3 regions of the Virgibacillus salinus genome follow, and region 2 is predicted to be linked to each of the others. Evidence: predicted binding sites of a transcription regulator. Region 2 holds the regulator's gene; each other region holds the start of a gene.
The links. The regulator CtsR, encoded in region 2, represses protease genes until heat stress. The targets are predictions, from matches to a motif close to ATGGTCAATAAAGGTCAAACA.
Positions count from the first base shown of each region.

Region 1: a site for CtsR is predicted at 4,624-4,644, ahead of BLS02_RS17300 (ATP-dependent Clp protease ATP-binding subunit). Genes of this name have one in related genera too.
Region 3: a site for CtsR is predicted at 3,546-3,566, ahead of clpP (ATP-dependent Clp endopeptidase proteolytic subunit ClpP). Genes of this name have one in related genera too.

Region 1 is NZ_FNKD01000005.1:27,635-33,425, reverse strand. Features, by position in the region: gene BLS02_RS17320 (ABC transporter ATP-binding protein) at 1-158, opposite strand, end outside; gene BLS02_RS17315 (ABC transporter permease) at 160-1,794, opposite strand; gene BLS02_RS17310 (Fe(3+) ABC transporter substrate-binding protein) at 2,015-3,082, opposite strand; gene BLS02_RS17305 (LCP family protein) at 3,284-4,318, opposite strand; gene BLS02_RS17300 (ATP-dependent Clp protease ATP-binding subunit) at 4,689-5,791, shown strand, end outside.
Region 2 is NZ_FNKD01000006.1:74,222-80,012, forward strand. Features, by position in the region: gene clpC (ATP-dependent protease ATP-binding subunit ClpC) at 1-1,849, opposite strand, end outside; gene BLS02_RS18635 (protein-arginine kinase McsB) at 1,866-2,930, opposite strand; gene BLS02_RS18640 (protein-arginine kinase activator protein McsA) at 2,927-3,463, opposite strand; gene BLS02_RS18645 (CtsR family transcriptional regulator) at 3,479-3,946, opposite strand; gene BLS02_RS18650 (MgtC/SapB family protein) at 4,588-5,286, opposite strand; rRNA gene rrf (5S ribosomal RNA) at 5,750-5,791, opposite strand, start outside.
Region 3 is NZ_FNKD01000001.1:1,254,555-1,260,345, forward strand. Features, by position in the region: gene rapZ (RNase adapter RapZ) at 1-368, shown strand, start outside; gene BLS02_RS05885 (gluconeogenesis factor YvcK family protein) at 370-1,329, shown strand; gene whiA (DNA-binding protein WhiA) at 1,355-2,302, shown strand; gene BLS02_RS05895 (HPr family phosphocarrier protein) at 2,549-2,803, shown strand; gene clpP (ATP-dependent Clp endopeptidase proteolytic subunit ClpP) at 2,887-3,480, opposite strand; gene BLS02_RS05905 (response regulator) at 3,641-4,252, opposite strand; gene BLS02_RS05910 (sensor histidine kinase) at 4,227-5,618, opposite strand; gene BLS02_RS05915 (DUF6305 family protein) at 5,645-5,791, opposite strand, start outside.

The DNA of each region.
Region 1 (5,791 bases), on a different contig from region 2:
AGTCCCGAAAGCAGACGCAGTACAGTACTTTTTCCACTACCACTTTCACCAAGAATAGAGACAATTTCTCCCTTGGTAACATCAAGGTTAAATTGATGTATAATATTCTCTTTTGAGTTTGCGTAGCAAAAGGAAACATCTTTGATTTGAATATACATGTTATCTTGGCCCCTTTTCTAAAACTTGGTGAAATATATAAATCGCAATCCCGCTGATTATAATAATAATAATAGATGCTAAAGAAGCTTCTTGTATCTGCTCATTACTAGCATATTGAAATGCTTTAGTCGATAGTGTATCAAAATTAAATGGTCGTAAGATTAAAGTTAGTGGGAGTTCTTTTAGTATTTCAATAAAAGATAATAAAAACCCACTAAGAATCGCACCTTTTATTAAAGGAAAATCAATCTTAATAAAAGTCTTTGTTATTCCCATGCCTAATATACGTGATGCCTCTGTATATTTACTCCCGATCTCATCAAAACCGGATTCAATCGCATTAAATCCAACCGCCAGAAATCGGACAACATATGCAGATATAAGCATAAACAAACTAGTGCTCAAGAATAGCGAAGGTTGCATTCCAATAGACTCATAAACACCAAAAAGTAAATTATCAATCTTTATAAAAACAGTAATAATGCCGACTGCAATTACAGCGCCAGGAATTGAATAACCAAGTATAGTGATACGTGAAGAAGTCTTGGCAACAAAGCTCTGATGCATACGTGCAAAATTAGCAATTATAACAGCAAATGTAACAATAATAAGTGACCCAACAAATGCTACAAATACTGAATTGCCAATTAATGTTACAAATGCTGGTTCAATAATTTTTCTGTAAGTTAAAAGCATCCAATCAATCAATTGGATAAATGGAATTAAAAACCCTAGCCCAAATATGATTGAGCAATAACTAAATGCAATCCAGCGTTGCCATCCATTTAATTGTATTGTGGAAAGCGGGCGTACTTTAGCAGACGTCTGACTATACCGTTTACGAGCACGAAGGAGCTTTTCAATAATTAGAATAGAGAAGACGATAAACATAAGTGTTGCTGATAATTTAATAGCAGCATTTAAATCACCCATTCCAAACCAGGTTTGAAAAATAGCCGTACTAAAAGTTTGAATACCAAAGTATTTGACAACACCGTAGTCATTCAATACTTCCAGTAAAACAAGACTGACTCCTCCAACAATTGCACTTCGGGAAATTGGAAGAACGATCCGAAAGAAAACGGTATAAGCATTTCCCCCAAGTAATCGGGCATTTTCAATCAGTGAAGAAGACTGGTTAGCTAAAAAAGTACGGGTTATCATGTATACGTATGGATACAGAAATATTGTGAAAATAAAAATTGCGCCAGGTAATGTCATTATATCAAAGTAGTCCTGATTTACGGTTACATCAAACTTATTCCGTAATATTGTTTGAAGGGTTCCTGTATAGTTTAGTATCCCATTATACGTATATGCTGCAATGTACGGTGGGATTGCTAACGGTAAAATTAGCCCCCATTTAAAAAAACGTTTTAGCGGGAAATCATAAGCTGAGATAAGCCATGCTAAACTGGTTCCGATTAAAATAGTAAGTATGCCTGTGAATAGTATAATGATAGAAGTGTTTTTTAACAATAGAGGCAGGATATATTCTTGTATATGCTCCCAATTAGAAGTTTCTTGCGTAAAAAAGTTCAATAAAATTGAAACGTTTGGTAGCAAAATCAGAATAACAATAAATAAGGATAAAAATGTCCATAAGTTCAAATAACCAGGTAACTTTCGATACAGCTTCAAAAACGTACACTTCCCTTAGTCATGGATGAGGTTCTACACATGATAATAAAAAAGGTATTAATATATCAATGATAACAGTTCTCAATTATAATGTATATAAAAATACTGCATCTTTTTCAAATACTGATGCAGTATTTTTAAGCAGCTAAGGAAATACTTTCTTGCTGCATAAGTCATTTATAATTTCACCATTAAGGATGAGTGATAAGTTAAGTTATTTCCATCCAACCTTATTCATTATCTTAATTGCTGTATCGTTATTTTCTCCTAACTCAGTTAGGTTAAGATCCTGTTCCTTGAATTCACCCCATGATTTCAATAGCTCAGTAGGTTCCACATCTGGATTGGCAGGGTACTCAAAGTTAGCTTTGGCAAATTGCTCTTGAGCATTTTTAGTTGTTAAAAACTCTATGAATTTAATAGCATTCTCTTTATTCTTACTACTTGCTGTCAAACCGATTCCACTAATGTTTACATGGGTGCCAGTTGTTTCTTGATTTGGAAAAATGATACCAAGCTGTTCAGCTGCTTTTACTTGTTCTTCCTCTTCAGAATTCAGCATTTTACCTAAATAATAGGTGTTCATTACTGCTACATCACCTTCACCTGCAGCAACTCCAATTGCCTGGTCACGATCTCCACCTTTTGGGTCTCTTGCCATATTATCTACAATTCCTGAAGCCCATTTTGTAGCACCTTCCTCACCATTGATAGCAATTAGTGATGCTAATAAAGATTGGTTATATATGTTAGAAGATGAACGAATTAGAACTTTATCCTGGAAAGTATCGGATGTTAGATCTTGGTATGTTTGAATATCTTCAGGATTAACACGGTCTTTATGATAAGTAATTATACGAGCTCGCTTCGTTAATCCAATCCAATTATTTTCTTCATCACGATACTTATCTGGAATATTTTTATTAACCTTGTCACTTTTTACTTCCTGCAGTAGCCCTTTTTCTTTTGCAATGTGCAGACGTCCTGCATCAGCTGTAATAAATAGATCAGCCTCAGATGCTTTTCCTTCACGGTCCAAACGTGCTATTAACTCATCATCTTTACCTTTAATAACATTAACTTGGATTCCTGTCTCTTCTGTAAACTGGTCATATAATTCTTGGTCAGTTTCATAATGACGCCCTGTATAAAGATTAATTTCTCCTTTAGCATCACTAGACTCCCCAGAAGAATCACCATCCTCTGAATTATTTCCGCATGCAGCTAATGAAAATATAGATAATAAACCGATCATGCTGATTATAAAGAATCTGTTATTCATATAGTAATCTCCTTTGGTTTTAAGTGTATGTACTTAATTGATAATGAATTTCATTTTCAATTATTATTTTACAGAAAAAAGAAAACAAGTCAATGGATTTATGCAAATTAATTAGGAGCTGGTGAGTAAAAGAAATAGTTAAAGTCAAACGTCATAAAAATGAGGGGAATCGACGTTTGGACCTTTCTATTCTTATCATTATCATTCATCCTGAACTTTATCAGCAGGCAACCCCAACTCCTTCTTTAGTTTTCTGGATATCTCGGCAAGGTCTTGATCAGTAGGGATGAAAAAAGATATCCCATTTATCCGGTGATTGGATCCTGATATTTCAAATGTTTTAATAGCTGTGGCATCTATTGAGGAATATTCCTTTTCTAGAGCATAAATTTCAGCTGGTTTTAAGCTGGATTTAACGTGCTCACCGAGTATATCTGTTATTTCTCCAACTTTAAAAATAGTACCAACTGATATTGCTTCGCTAATAGCTGCTTTAATAAACTGGCGCTGTCTTTCATCGCGAGGGTAAGTATTATTAACTGCTCTTTTTCGCATTCGGACGAAAGCCAGTGCTTCTTCACCACTTAAATTTGTGGTACCTTCCGTAAAATAAATTCTCTTATCATTATTATAGATATTTTTCTCCCAAAAACCTTTCTTAATGTCTAGTGTTACACCCCCAAGTGCATTAACAATATCACGAAAACCTTCGAAGTTGGCTACAGCATACTCATCAATTGGAATATCAAGCAAATTTTCCACTGTTTCGACCGTTAGTTTTGGTGCGCTGTAACCGGAAAGGGAGGCATAAGTATATGCCGCATTAATTTTATGAGATCCTGCATTTTCCTGTCCCACAGCTTCTGTCGGTAAATCAACTCTGGTATCTCTTGGAATCGATGTCATTGTCATCTTGTTCGTGTCTGGATTGAGTGTAACGACTATTTGCGTATCGGCACGTCCATTTTTCCCGCCGGAAGAATAGTTTTCAATCCCCATCAACAAAATTGAAATAGGATCCTCTCCGATTTTTACTGTATCGCTCCGCAGTTCGGATTTCCCTCCAGGTCGATCTAATCCACTATAGGAGTCTTTAGCAGTATTGTATGTTTGAAGTAATAAGTAACTACCAATTCCAATAATAATTACTATAAGAAAGATAACTGAATACAGTAATTGTTTCCTTCGCTTTTTTGATCTTTTTTGTTTCCTTCGTTCCAATCTTAAATCGTGCACAATAATTCCTCCGCTTCAGGCTGCCGACGAAAGTTAGTCTTTTTGATAGGTACTTTCTTACTGCATAAGTGCAACTAAGGTTTATCAATTTTAAGGCTTGTCCTCAAAGTTGAAGGGGTACGATTTCATAAGAACCCTTTAACGAATGTTTTAAACATTATTATATGTAAATTAAAAGGAAAATAACAATTAGATATGTTTTAGAATATCAGTGATCGGATATATCAAAATAATGATCAAGATTTTTAATAAAAATTAATCTTTAATACTTGAAAGTCAAAATTGGTCAGAGTATAATAAAGTTAAAGGTCAAATATAGTCAAAGTCAAACCTTTTTATAATAAATTGAAATCACAAGGAGGAGTGACATATGAAGTGTCAACAATGTGGTATTCACCCAGCATCAATTAATGTAGCCATGCAAATCAACAATGAGAAAATGCATATGCACGTTTGTAATGAATGTTTCAAAGAGATACAAGGTCAATTAATGAACGGTGGTTATGGATCAGCTCAGAATAATCAAGATAGTTTTTCGGATAAATTTTTCCAAGGAAATGGTCAAAGCTATACCGGAACAAAGACACAACAACAAACAGGTAATGGCGATGGATTATTGGATCAGCTTGGTAAAAACGTAACAGATGCAGCACGCGCTGGCTTAATTGACCCAGTTGTCGGCCGTGACAATGAAGTGAAACGAGTCGTTGAAACATTGAATCGTCGAAATAAGAACAATCCTGTTCTAATAGGTGAACCTGGTGTTGGTAAAACAGCTATTGCTGAAGGACTAGCCCTCCGAATTGCTGAGGGAAATGTATCTGCCAAACTTATGAACAAGGAAATATATCTATTAGATGTTGCTTCACTTGTAGCAAACACAGGTGTTCGTGGACAATTTGAAGAACGCATGAAGCAACTTGTTCAAGAGTTGCAATCACGTAAAAATGTAATCTTATTCGTTGATGAGATTCATTTATTAGTAGGAGCTGGTACTGCAGAAAGCTCGCAGATGGATGCAGGAAATATTCTGAAGCCTGCATTAGCTCGAGGCGAAATGCAATTGATAGGTGCTACAACATTAAAGGAATATCGTAAAATTGAGAAGGATGCGGCACTTGAGCGTCGTTTCCAGCCAATTATCGTGAAAGAGCCTTCAGCAGATGAGGCAATTCAAATACTAAACGGAATAAAATCTCGTTACGAAAGCTTCCATGAAGTTCGATACTCTGAAGAGGCAGTTAAGGCGTTTGTAACATTATCACAGCGCTATATTCAGGACCGCTTCTTACCAGACAAAGCTATTGATCTTATGGATGAAGTTGGTTCACGTTTAAATCTTTCAAATGCAGAAAAAGATTCCAATTCAATTCAGCAAAAGATAGACGAAATTGTCAGTGAAAAAGAACAAGCTGCAGAAAAAGAAGATTATGAACGAGCAGCGAATTTACGCTATCAGGAAATTCAATTGCA
Region 2 (5,791 bases):
CTGAATATGGTTTTCTTCGTACTTTCTCAGTAAGCTGACCACCTTCTTCATAGCCTACATATCCAGGTGGGGATCCTACAAGACGGGAAGTAGAATGTTTTTCCATGTATTCAGACATATCAATTCGAATCATCGCTTCCTCATCAGCAAACATTGCCTCAGCTAACGCACGTGCAAGTTCGGTTTTACCGACCCCTGTTGGACCTAGGAAAATGAATGACCCAATGGGGCGTTTAGGATCTTTTAATCCAGCTCGAGCACGGCGGATTGCTTTTGATACTGCGTTTACGGACTCTTCCTGACCAATTACACGGTCATGTAATGTTTTCTCCAAATTTAACAGACGGTCACTTTCATCTTTGGTGAGATTAGAAACAGGCACACCAGTCCATGTAGAAACAACCTTAGCAATATCTTCAACAGATACCTCTGAAGTTTCCTGACCTTGCTTTTCTTTCCATTTACTCTTGGTTTCTTCTAATTCTTCACGCAGACGCTGTTCTGAGTCACGTAACGATGCCGCCTTTTCAAATTCCTGACTTTGTACTGCGGAGTCCTTCTCTTTACGAACTTCTTCCAGTTTCTGTTCCAAATCCTTTAAGTTTGGCGGAATTGTATAAGAGCGCAGTCGAACTTTAGAACCTGCTTCATCAATTAAATCAATGGCCTTATCTGGTAAAAACCGGTCTGTAATATAACGGTTTGACAGATTTGCTGCTGCCTCTACAGCATCATCCGGAATTGTCACACGATGATGGGCCTCATAGCGGTCACGTAACCCCTTCAAAATCTGAACCGTTTCTTCCAATGTTGGTTCATCTACCTGAATTGGCTGGAATCTCCGTTCTAACGCAGCATCCTTTTCAATATATTTACGATATTCATCAAGTGTAGTGGCACCAATACATTGCAGTTCGCCACGGGATAATGCGGGTTTAAGAATATTGGATGCATCGATAGCACCTTCTGCTCCACCAGCTCCAATTAATGTATGCAATTCATCGATGAACAGGATAATGTTGCCTGCCTGACGAATTTCCTCCATCACTTTTTTAAGCCTATCTTCAAATTCGCCACGATATTTGGTTCCTGCAACTACAGTTCCCATATCTAGTGTCATAACACGTTTATCACGTAATGTTTCTGGAATTTCATTATCGACTATTTGCTGAGCCAATCCTTCCGCAACAGCTGTTTTACCGACACCCGGCTCCCCGATTAAGACAGGATTGTTTTTAGTCCGGCGGCTAAGTACTTGAATTACTCTTTCAATTTCTTTCCCACGACCAATAACCGGATCAACATTTCCTTCTTTTGCACTAACAGTTAAGTCACGTGCCAGTGAGTCCAATGTTGGAGTGTTCGCGCTTGATGCCTGTGCATTACCACGTCCCTGGCGACCTGCTTGCGATTCGTTACTGCCTAATAGCTGAAGTACTTGTTGCCGCGCCTTATTTAGACTGACACCAAGGTTATTCAAAACACGTGCTGCAACACCTTCGCCTTCACGTATTAAACCTAATAGAATATGTTCCGTTCCTACATAAGAATGACCTAATTTACGTGCTTCATCCTGAGATAACTCGACTACTTTCTTAGCTCGTGGTGTGTAATGAATCGTTTGCATTGGTTGTTTGCCTACACCAATTAGCTTTTCCACTTCTTCTTGTATTTTTGGAACCTCTAATCCTAATGATTGCAGTGCTTTTGCAGCAATGCCTTCACCTTCACGAACAAGTCCTAATAATATATGCTCTGTGCCAATATTATTGTGGCCCAGTCGTACTGCTTCTTCCTGGGATAATGCTAACACTTTTTGTGCTCTTTCTGTAAAACGTCCAAACATCATATCGATTTCCTCCTACCTATTTCTCTAATTGCAGCCGTTCACGAACTAATGATGCTCTAAATACATCTCGCTCACTCGCTGTTAAATTCTTTTTTGCATATTGCTGTAAAAAACCAGGTTGAGTGAGAACCATTAACTCACTAAGTATATTACGAGGTACTTTTTCTATAATTCCCAAATCAATTCCAAGCCGAACATTCGATAGACACTTTGCTGCTTCTTTTGATTCCAATATTCGGCTATATTCCAATACTCCGTATGATCGATAGATTCTGTTCTCTAATTTCGTACTCGACTGCTCCATTATTCTATTTCGAGCATTACGTTCATGTTCAATTAACTGCTGGACAACACTTTGTAAATCCTCAACAATATCTCCTTCGGATTTCCCTAGTGTAATCTGATTGGAAATTTGAAATATATTTCCAATAGCTTCGCTGCCTTCACCATAAATACCACGAACAACAAGGCCCAGCTGATTTATTGACGGTATCATCCGATTAATTTGCTGAGACCATGCTAATGCCGGAAGGTGCATCATAACAGAAGCCCGCATCCCTGTTCCAACATTTGTCGGGCAAGTAGTTAAATAGCCATGTTTCTCATCAAATGCATAATCAATTTTTTCTTCTAGCCAATCATCAAATTCGAAAGCTTTTTCAAGTGCCTTATTTAATTGGAAACCGGGAAAATAAAGCTGAACCCGAATGTGATCTTCTTCATTTATCATAACAGATACTTGTTCGTTTTTTGAAATGAGTGTTGCTGCGGAATTATCATGCTCCACTAAGTGCGGACTAATCAAATGTTTTTCTACCAGAACACGCTTTTCGACTGGTTTTAGACTGCTAATAGGTATAAATTCGAAATTCAGGTAATCCTGAAAAGATTTATGTTCGTATTCATCCTGAAAAAACTGACTTATGCTTTGAAGGTCTTTCTGATTAGCTAATATTGGATATGAATAATCTGCAAAATTACGTGCCAACCGAATCCGGCTGCTCAATACAATATCACTATCAGGACCTTCTTCTCTCATCCATGGGCTAATGGCTTCATTCATAAAGTTTTGTAAGGTCATGTATTATCACCTCGCATCTGTTTTTCCAATTCTTTAATTTTATCTCTAACCTTTGCAGCATCCTCGAAAGCTTCATTTTCAATTAAATGGTGTAATTCTGCCTTATGTGACTCTATTTCCTTCTTCATGTGCAAATCTCCACCTTTACGGGTAGGAATCTTGCCATGATGCTTCGTATTACCACTATGCACACGACGAAGAATTGGATCTAAACGTTCAGAGAAGGTCCGGTAGCATTCAGCGCAACCAAACTTACCAACACGTTTAAATTCAGAAAACCTCATTTCACATTGCGGACATTGCAAATCTTGTGCCTGTTTATATGATGAGCCCTTTTGATTGTCTATAGATGAAGTATCAAAATTAAATAAACCAGATAATAAATTATGAAGGGAATATCCTTCTTCAGGATATGTCATATATCCTTTTTCTTTTGCACAGACTTCACAAACATGTACTTCTGTTTTATTGCCGTTAATAACTTGCGAAAAATGAAGGGTAGCTTGCCGTTTATGGCACTCTTGACATTCCATATATTCTCTCCCCTTTTATTTATTTAAATATTTTAAAGTCGAAAGCATTGAAGTTAACACACGGGCGCGAACCTCGTCTCGTAAAGGTAATTGAAATGCCAGTGTATTTCTGCCAATAGCGCTTAAAATAATTTTCGCCTCACGTTTTGTAACAATTTCTTCTTCTAGCAACCTTTCCAGTATATCAAGTGCAGCTTGTTGTGTTACTTGAGGATTTATCATCTCTATAATATCATCAATTAATTCAGACTTGTCCTGATGCTGAATCCGGATAATACGGATATATCCTCCACCACCACGCTTACTTTCAACTATATACCCTTTTTCCACTGTAAAGCGTGTATTAATCACATAATTAATTTGTGATGGCACACAATGGAATTGATCAGCGATCTCACTTCGTTTAATCTCAATCGCATCCTGCCTAGCAGCCTCCAGAATTTTCTTTAAATGTTGTTCAATTATATCTGAAATGTTACTCATATACCCTCCCCCACTTTCATCTTATGATTTACCCTTTTATGTCTTTCCAACTCTTTTTAATTTTTAGTTTTGACTTTGACTAACTTTGACTATATTTTTATTATACTTTAAATTAATTCTTATGCAAATACAATGTTCTATACATATTTTAGCCAAGTTAAAGATAAATGAAACATTAGAAAACTTGGCTTAGCGCCAACCCTTAATATAGATAATCCTTAATTGCACTTATGCATTCAAAGGATCTATTATTTTGTATGAAAACACCTCTCTAGCTCTATTACAAATTCAATTTCATAACAGATGGTTGCGCATTGCGGAGCAACGGAGGTTTAGCGAAATAAATTTTTTCTAAACCTTTTATTTTTTAGCGGACACAGGAGACGCTATTTCTATAAAAAGTTACCTTTTAGAATTTATCCGGACACAGAAGCCCTTACTTTACATATATCTTGGTTAATAGATGGGATTTGTAAGAAATAAGGTCCCTGGTGTTCGCAAAACCTTTCAACATTATTTATATGAAAATTCGATTACAACATTTTCATGACAGATGGTGGCTGCGCAATCGACAGCCATGTTGCTTGCTTAATTTATGAAAAAAACCTTACGATATAACTAATCGCAAGGTTCTTAATAAATTATTTTCGCTCAATGATATTTTTGACATGTTTTATTTTTGATACTTCTTCGAACAGTGATACACGATCTAAATCTTGATTTGGATAAATCTTAATAAATATATTACGAAGATTGTTATCAACTCGTTCGATTTCGACTTGTTTAATGGATAAATTATATGATTCAAAGATTGATATAATATTATTTATTTTCAAATCAGGCAGAGCAACAATTTCAATTAGATAGGAAGATCGTGCTTTAGTGAATAACTTTTCAATGTTGTTTAAAAAAACGAGACTTAACAAGATGATTAATGTCGTAAACATTGCTGGAGCATACATTCCAGCACCTACTACTAAACCTAATCCAGCAACCGTCCATATAGAAGCAGCAGTAGTTAGCCCACGGATAGTCATTCCATTTACAATAATAGTACCAGCACCAAGGAACCCAATTCCACTTATAACATAAGAAGGTATACGTGCTGGGTCAAAACGAATATTGTCGTATTCTCCAATAAATTCTTCAAAACCATATAAGGATAATAGCATCATTAAACAGGAACCTACTCCCACTAAAATGTGGGTACGAAATCCAGCTGAGTGATTTTTTAATTCTCGTTCAAACCCGATTAACCCTGAAAGGAGTAAAGCAATAAGTACGCGAACCATAATGGTTGGAAAATTATCGCCAAAAAATTGATCTATATATTCAATCATTAACTATCCTCCTCACTACTTCTATATATATCCTTTTATTTTAAACTAAATTACAGTTTTTCACGAACGATAGAGCTCATCGCTTTAAGCATGGGATGAAAGTAAGGTCAGATACATCATAAACGAAAGTGATTAATTGACGATACTATTGGCGGTTTAGCACCGGGCTTGCGAGAGCCAAAAGATGCGGCCGTTCATGGTAACAGAGGTTGCTTTAACCGTAAAAGTTCTGATTGTCTCAGTGTCCTGAACTACCCTAAATGCCGAGCGTATGAAAACATAAACTATGGCTGCCGGTCGGAAGAAGGACAATGGATTCATAACCCCACTGCTTTAGCTGTGTCGGAGTAACAGTTTAAATGAATAGTATTTACTTGAGTCGTTAATTAGGCAAAATCTAATTTAAAAATTTCTCATATAGAAAAAAGCTAAGATACAATGTTGTACCTTAGCTTTTTATAATGCCTGGCGGCGTCCTACTCTTGCAGGGGCAAAGCCCCAACTA
Region 3 (5,791 bases), on a different contig from region 2:
ATATGGTCTCTTTTGGATTTAAATATGGCGTTCCAATTGATGCGGATTTAGTATTTGATGTACGGTTTTTGCCGAATCCACACTATGTGTCACATATGCAGCCGTTAACAGGGCTGAATCCGGAAGTTTCATCCTATGTCTTCAAGTGGGGAGATACCAAAAAGTTTAATGAAAAAGTACTGGACTTACTACAGTTTATGCTTCCTCAATATAAGAAGGAAGGTAAGTCTCAGCTTGTTGTAGCGATTGGCTGTACTGGTGGACAACATCGGTCGGTCGCAATAGCTGAATACTTTGCCAAACAGCTTTCTTCCAATTACATTACCCATATTAGTCATCGAGATATCGATAAAAGAAAGGGACATTAATATGAGTGATAATCAACAGCCAAGAGTCGTCGTAATTGGTGGAGGTACAGGTATGCCAGTACTTTTAAGGGGACTAAAGAATTTGCCCATCCATTTAACAGCGCTTGTGACAGTGGCTGATGATGGTGGAAGTACTGGAAGATTGCGTAACGAAATGTCAATTCCTGCACCTGGAGATATTCGGAATGTAATCGCGGCATTGTCTGATGCCGAACCTATGTTATTGGAGTTGTTTCAACATCGATTCACGATGGGTAATGGCCTTTCGGGGCATTCAATGGGGAATCTACTCTTGGCAGCGATGACATCCATTACAGGGAACTTCTATACGGGTATTAAAGAGATATCACGTGTGTTAAATGTGAAAGGGAAAATTTATCCTATCTCTAATGAAAGTATGTCGTTGCATGCAAAAATGACTGACGGAATGGTCGTTTCAGGGGAATCTAATATCCCTTTAGCCAATAAGAAGATAAATCGTGTTTTTTTAAGCCCTCAACCGGTACAGCCGCTTCCAAATGCCGTACGAGCATTAGAAAAGGCTGATTTAATCGTAATTGCACCCGGAAGCCTATATACCAGTATATTGCCAAACATGATTATTCCACAAATAGATGTAGCGATTCAGCAATCTAAAGGTAAGGTTGTATATGTCTGCAATGTGATGACCCAGGCTGGAGAAACTACCGGATATAGTGCTGCAGATCATGTGCAGGCAATTCATGAGCACGTTGGTAATTGTATCGATTCGATTGTTGTGCATAATGAACCGATTAACGAAAATGTACGTGATGTATATGCAGAAGAAAATGCAGCACCTGTTGTTTATGATACAGATCGTTTACTGGAGATGGGATTACAGATTATTGAAAGTGATATAATTAATCCATCCAGAACTGCTTTACGTCATGATACACATAAGATAGCTGAATTACTTTATTCGATAATTAATAAATCATAAGCCGGTTTAACGAGGAGGTGTGGGGTTGTCATTTGCATCGGAAATAAAAAAAGAACTGACAGGAATCGACTTGGATACGTGCTGTAAATACTCAGAGCTTGCTGCTTTGGTGCGTATGAATGGTGCTATATCCATGTCAAGGCAAAGTTACACACTTGATGTCCAAACCGAAAATGCTGCAATTGCACGCCGTATTTATACGCTAATTAAATCATTATATTCTATTCCAGTAGAATTGTTAGTACGTAAGAAAATGAAACTGAAAAAAAATAATGTTTATATTGTACGTATGAAAAAAGAAGTACAAGATCTTTTGTACGATTTGGGTATATTAGAAGATTCTCATTCATTTGTACGAACAATTCCAACTAAATACTTGAAAAAGGATTGTTGTAAAAGATCCTATCTGCGAGGAGCCTTTTTGGCAGGTGGTTCCATTAATAATCCGGAAACATCCTCTTACCATTTAGAAATCTTTAATTCGTATCAGGAGCACAATACTGCACTTTGTGATTTGTTAAATAATTTCAATCTTCGAGCTAGAGAATTGGAACGTAAAAAAGGCTATATTGCATATTTGAAGGAAGCAGAAAAAATCACAGAGTTTTTAAGTATTATTGGAGCTCATAATGCGCTATTTAAGTTTGAAGATGTGCGGATTGTCCGAGATATGCGAAATTCCGTTAACAGACTTGTTAATTGTGAAACTGCAAACTTGAATAAAACAATTGGAGCCGCATTTCGTCAAATCGAGAATATAAAGCTAATTGAAAGGGAAGTCGGACTTGACGCTCTTCCGGAAAAACTACGTGAAATTGCGATATTACGTGTTCAGCATCAAGATATCTCTCTAAAAGAATTGGGAGAACAGGTTTCTAGTGGGAAAATATCCAAATCCGGTGTCAACCACCGTCTAAAAAAGATTGATGAATTCGCTGAAAAAATTCAACATGATGGAACGTTTTCGGAATGAGTGAATAAGTTACAGAACTATTCGCAGTATGATATACTATCCATCAATATAATACTATTTTGGAGACAATAGCAGCTAGATAAAGAAATATTTACCATGCTGCTGTCTTTTTTTAGCAGTTAGGAAGTATAAAATACTTTTTAACTGCATAAGTGCAATTAAGGCTTTCGCCATTAAGGGCTTGGCGATAAGCCGGGTTTTCTAACATTATTTTGAAAACGATTTCAGATGAGGAGGATGAGAGATTTGGTTGAGAAATCGGTGAAAGTTGAGCTAGATGCAGGTCTGCAAGCGAGACCAGCCGCTCAATTCGTTCAGGAAGCAAATCGCTATTCAGCACATTTATTTCTTGAAAAGAATGGAAAACGGGTTAATGCGAAAAGTATTATGGGCTTGATGAGCTTAGCTATTACTTCTGGAGAGACTATTACATTGCTTGCAGAGGGTGCAGATGAAGAGATTGCATTAAATCATTTAACTGCATTCGTTTCAAAAACATAGAATGAAAGATAAGTAACTAAAATTACCATTAAAGTTAAATAAAGAGGTTATCCCAAAATGGGATAACCTCTTTATGTTTCAATTTATTTCTTATCTGAGTTTCTTTCCAAAATTTTATCAATTAAGCCGTATTCTACAGATTTCTCAGCTGACATGAAATTATCACGATCTGTATCACGCTCTACAACTTCAAGTGACTGACCTGTACGTTCAGCAAGAATTTGATTCATTTTTCGTTTCATTTCAACAATTCGTTTTGCGTGAATTTCGATATCTGTTGCTTGACCTTGTGTTCCACCTAAAGGCTGGTGAATCATTACTTCACTGTTTGGAAGTGCATAACGTTTACCTTTTTCACCAGCTGCTAGCAGGAATGCTCCCATTGATGCAGCCATACCAGTGCATATTGTTGATACATTAGGCTTGATGAACTGCATTGTATCATAAATTGCCATTCCAGCAGTAATAGATCCTCCTGGTGAATTAATGTATAATGAGATATCCTTATCTGGATCGTCTGCTTCTAAGAAAAGCAACTGTGCAACGATTGAGTTTGCAACATTATCATCAATCCCACTGCCAAGCATTATAATGCGATCTTTTAATAAGCGTGAATAGATATCATATGCGCGTTCTCCACGGTTTGTTTGTTCAATAACTGTAGGTATTAAATTCATGTGAAAATCCTCCTTATTTCATCTCGTATTCATCCATAAATGTTGGATATTTTTATCATAACTAATAGGTCAAAAAAGGTCAAACAAAAACGTTCCACAAGTTTTGCAATAAAATCTCTTTCCCCATCTTTCCCTTTACAATAGAATATAAACGTTTCAGCTAAACAAGTTTATACTTATTTTTCGGACGCCCTTGCTTACCGTATTGTGAGATGGCTTCAACTTCGCCTTTGCTTTCTAAATAGTTTAGATAACGGTGAACCGTTTGATAGGCAATGGGTAATGATTGTTGAATTTCATTAATGGATGAAGGTGTGTCTTGCTGGATCAAAAAGCTTTTTATCGAATTTAATGTAGATTGGCTAATTCCTTTCTCAACATACACGTTATCTTTATCACCAATTAATTTTCCAACCTTTAAGTTGATTCGAATTCTCGAAATTAGATCTGGTGCCTTAATCGGTTTTAATGCAAAGTCAGTTGCCTCAGCATGTAAAAAGGTATTTGCAATTTCTTGTCGCTCATCAACCGTTAAAATAATTATTGGAATTCTAGTATTATGTTTTCGCAATTCCTTTGTTGTTTTAAGACCATCCCAATCAGGCATATGATAATCAAGTAAAACAAGGTCAGGTTCTATCGTCTTAAATAGTTCAATAGCCTGCTTTCCTGTAGATGCTTCTACTACGCTCCATCCAGCATACGCACAAATTTCTTTAAGTGTAAAGCGGATGTCTTCATTATCATCAACTATTAATATGGTAATGCTCATCGATTTCGTCACCTACTTTTAGTGTTGGCAGAGTGATGTTCATTTGGGTATGGCTGCCTCGTATACTTTTGACCGTTATAGTACCACTGTGATTCTCTACTACTCGTTTTACAAAGGAAAGACCAATCCCTGATGAATTTTTCGTGCTGAAGCCATCAAGCCAAATATCATTTATATGCTCTTCTTTTATCCCTGGACCATTGTCTTGAATTTGAAACAAAATACCATTATCTATACTTTTGACATTGATATGTATAAATCCTTTTTTTCCTTCAAATGAACTTATTGCATTTTCCAAAATATTTGATATTGCACGGGAAAAGCGAATTTTATTTACTTGAATAGCAGGAAGGTTGTCTTCAATTTCAACTTCCATATGTACAAGCTGTTCATCCAGACTTAGATGACTTGTTACGTATTCAAGCAACTCCTTTACGGGGAGCTTCTGTTTAATATTTTCATAAAGGATTTCTGTAATCATATCTTTCATTTTCTCAACTGAATGATCCATTCGTGTAAAATAATTGTGTAAGGCTGACCCATCTACTGGTTGCATTTTCATAGTGATTAGGGAGATTAGTCCTTCGACTGTTACGAGTGGTGTTTTAAGATCGTGTACCAGCATATTTATCTCTTCATAAACCTTTGATTCTACTAAAGCTGTTCGTGTTTCCTTTAATTCTTCTTCTTGAACCTGATATTTTTTGAGTGTATGAGTTTGTTTGTTTACTAGGTGTATTAAAAAAGTAAAAATTATAGCAATTGTAAGGAAAGCGATAAAGAAAATTGTTGCAATCGTATTAAAAAGACTATTACCGGTTAAGAAATTATCGGCTATTTTAATACTTGCAGCTATGTCATTTGCTCCAAAGCCAAATTCGGTAAGTGCTGGAATGAGATGTAGCCATTGTACCGCTAGTAATACTAGAAATAGGATAATAGAAAATATGAAGTGAAAATGCTTGTGTTTAGGTATGTATAATTGCAGAAGTACAATAATTCCTATTGAAAAAATATGACCAAGGTACGAAAAATGCTCGAGGTAAAATTGACTATATAAAGATAACGTTAATAAAATAACACCAATATACGTTACCGAAAAAGACATCGACTCCAAATCTTTTGAAAGTGCATGTGCTATTAACATGGAGCCAAAGTAAATCAGGAAGAAAACCAAAAGATATCTGGCAATATAAGCAAAAGATGTAATTAAAAGTAATCCACTGTCAGGTTTTATGATGCTTTCATTAATGCTATCAACAATGAATAATGACCAGTTATCAAGAAACGGGGGGAGGATCTCACCATATGTAACCAACAACAAGCCCAAACATCCGATAAATAAGTAGCTTTTTCTATTAGTCATCTGATTTCAGCCTTTCTGACAGCATATTAACGGAATACGGAATTAAACGGGGTATGCAGATCGTCCAATTCAGTCACTAGGGTAACCGGCACCGAATTTTCCCGCAGCATCTGTATAGAACTATCTGTTTTTTTCATATTTTTTAACCCGATAAAATAATCAGCGAATGGAGC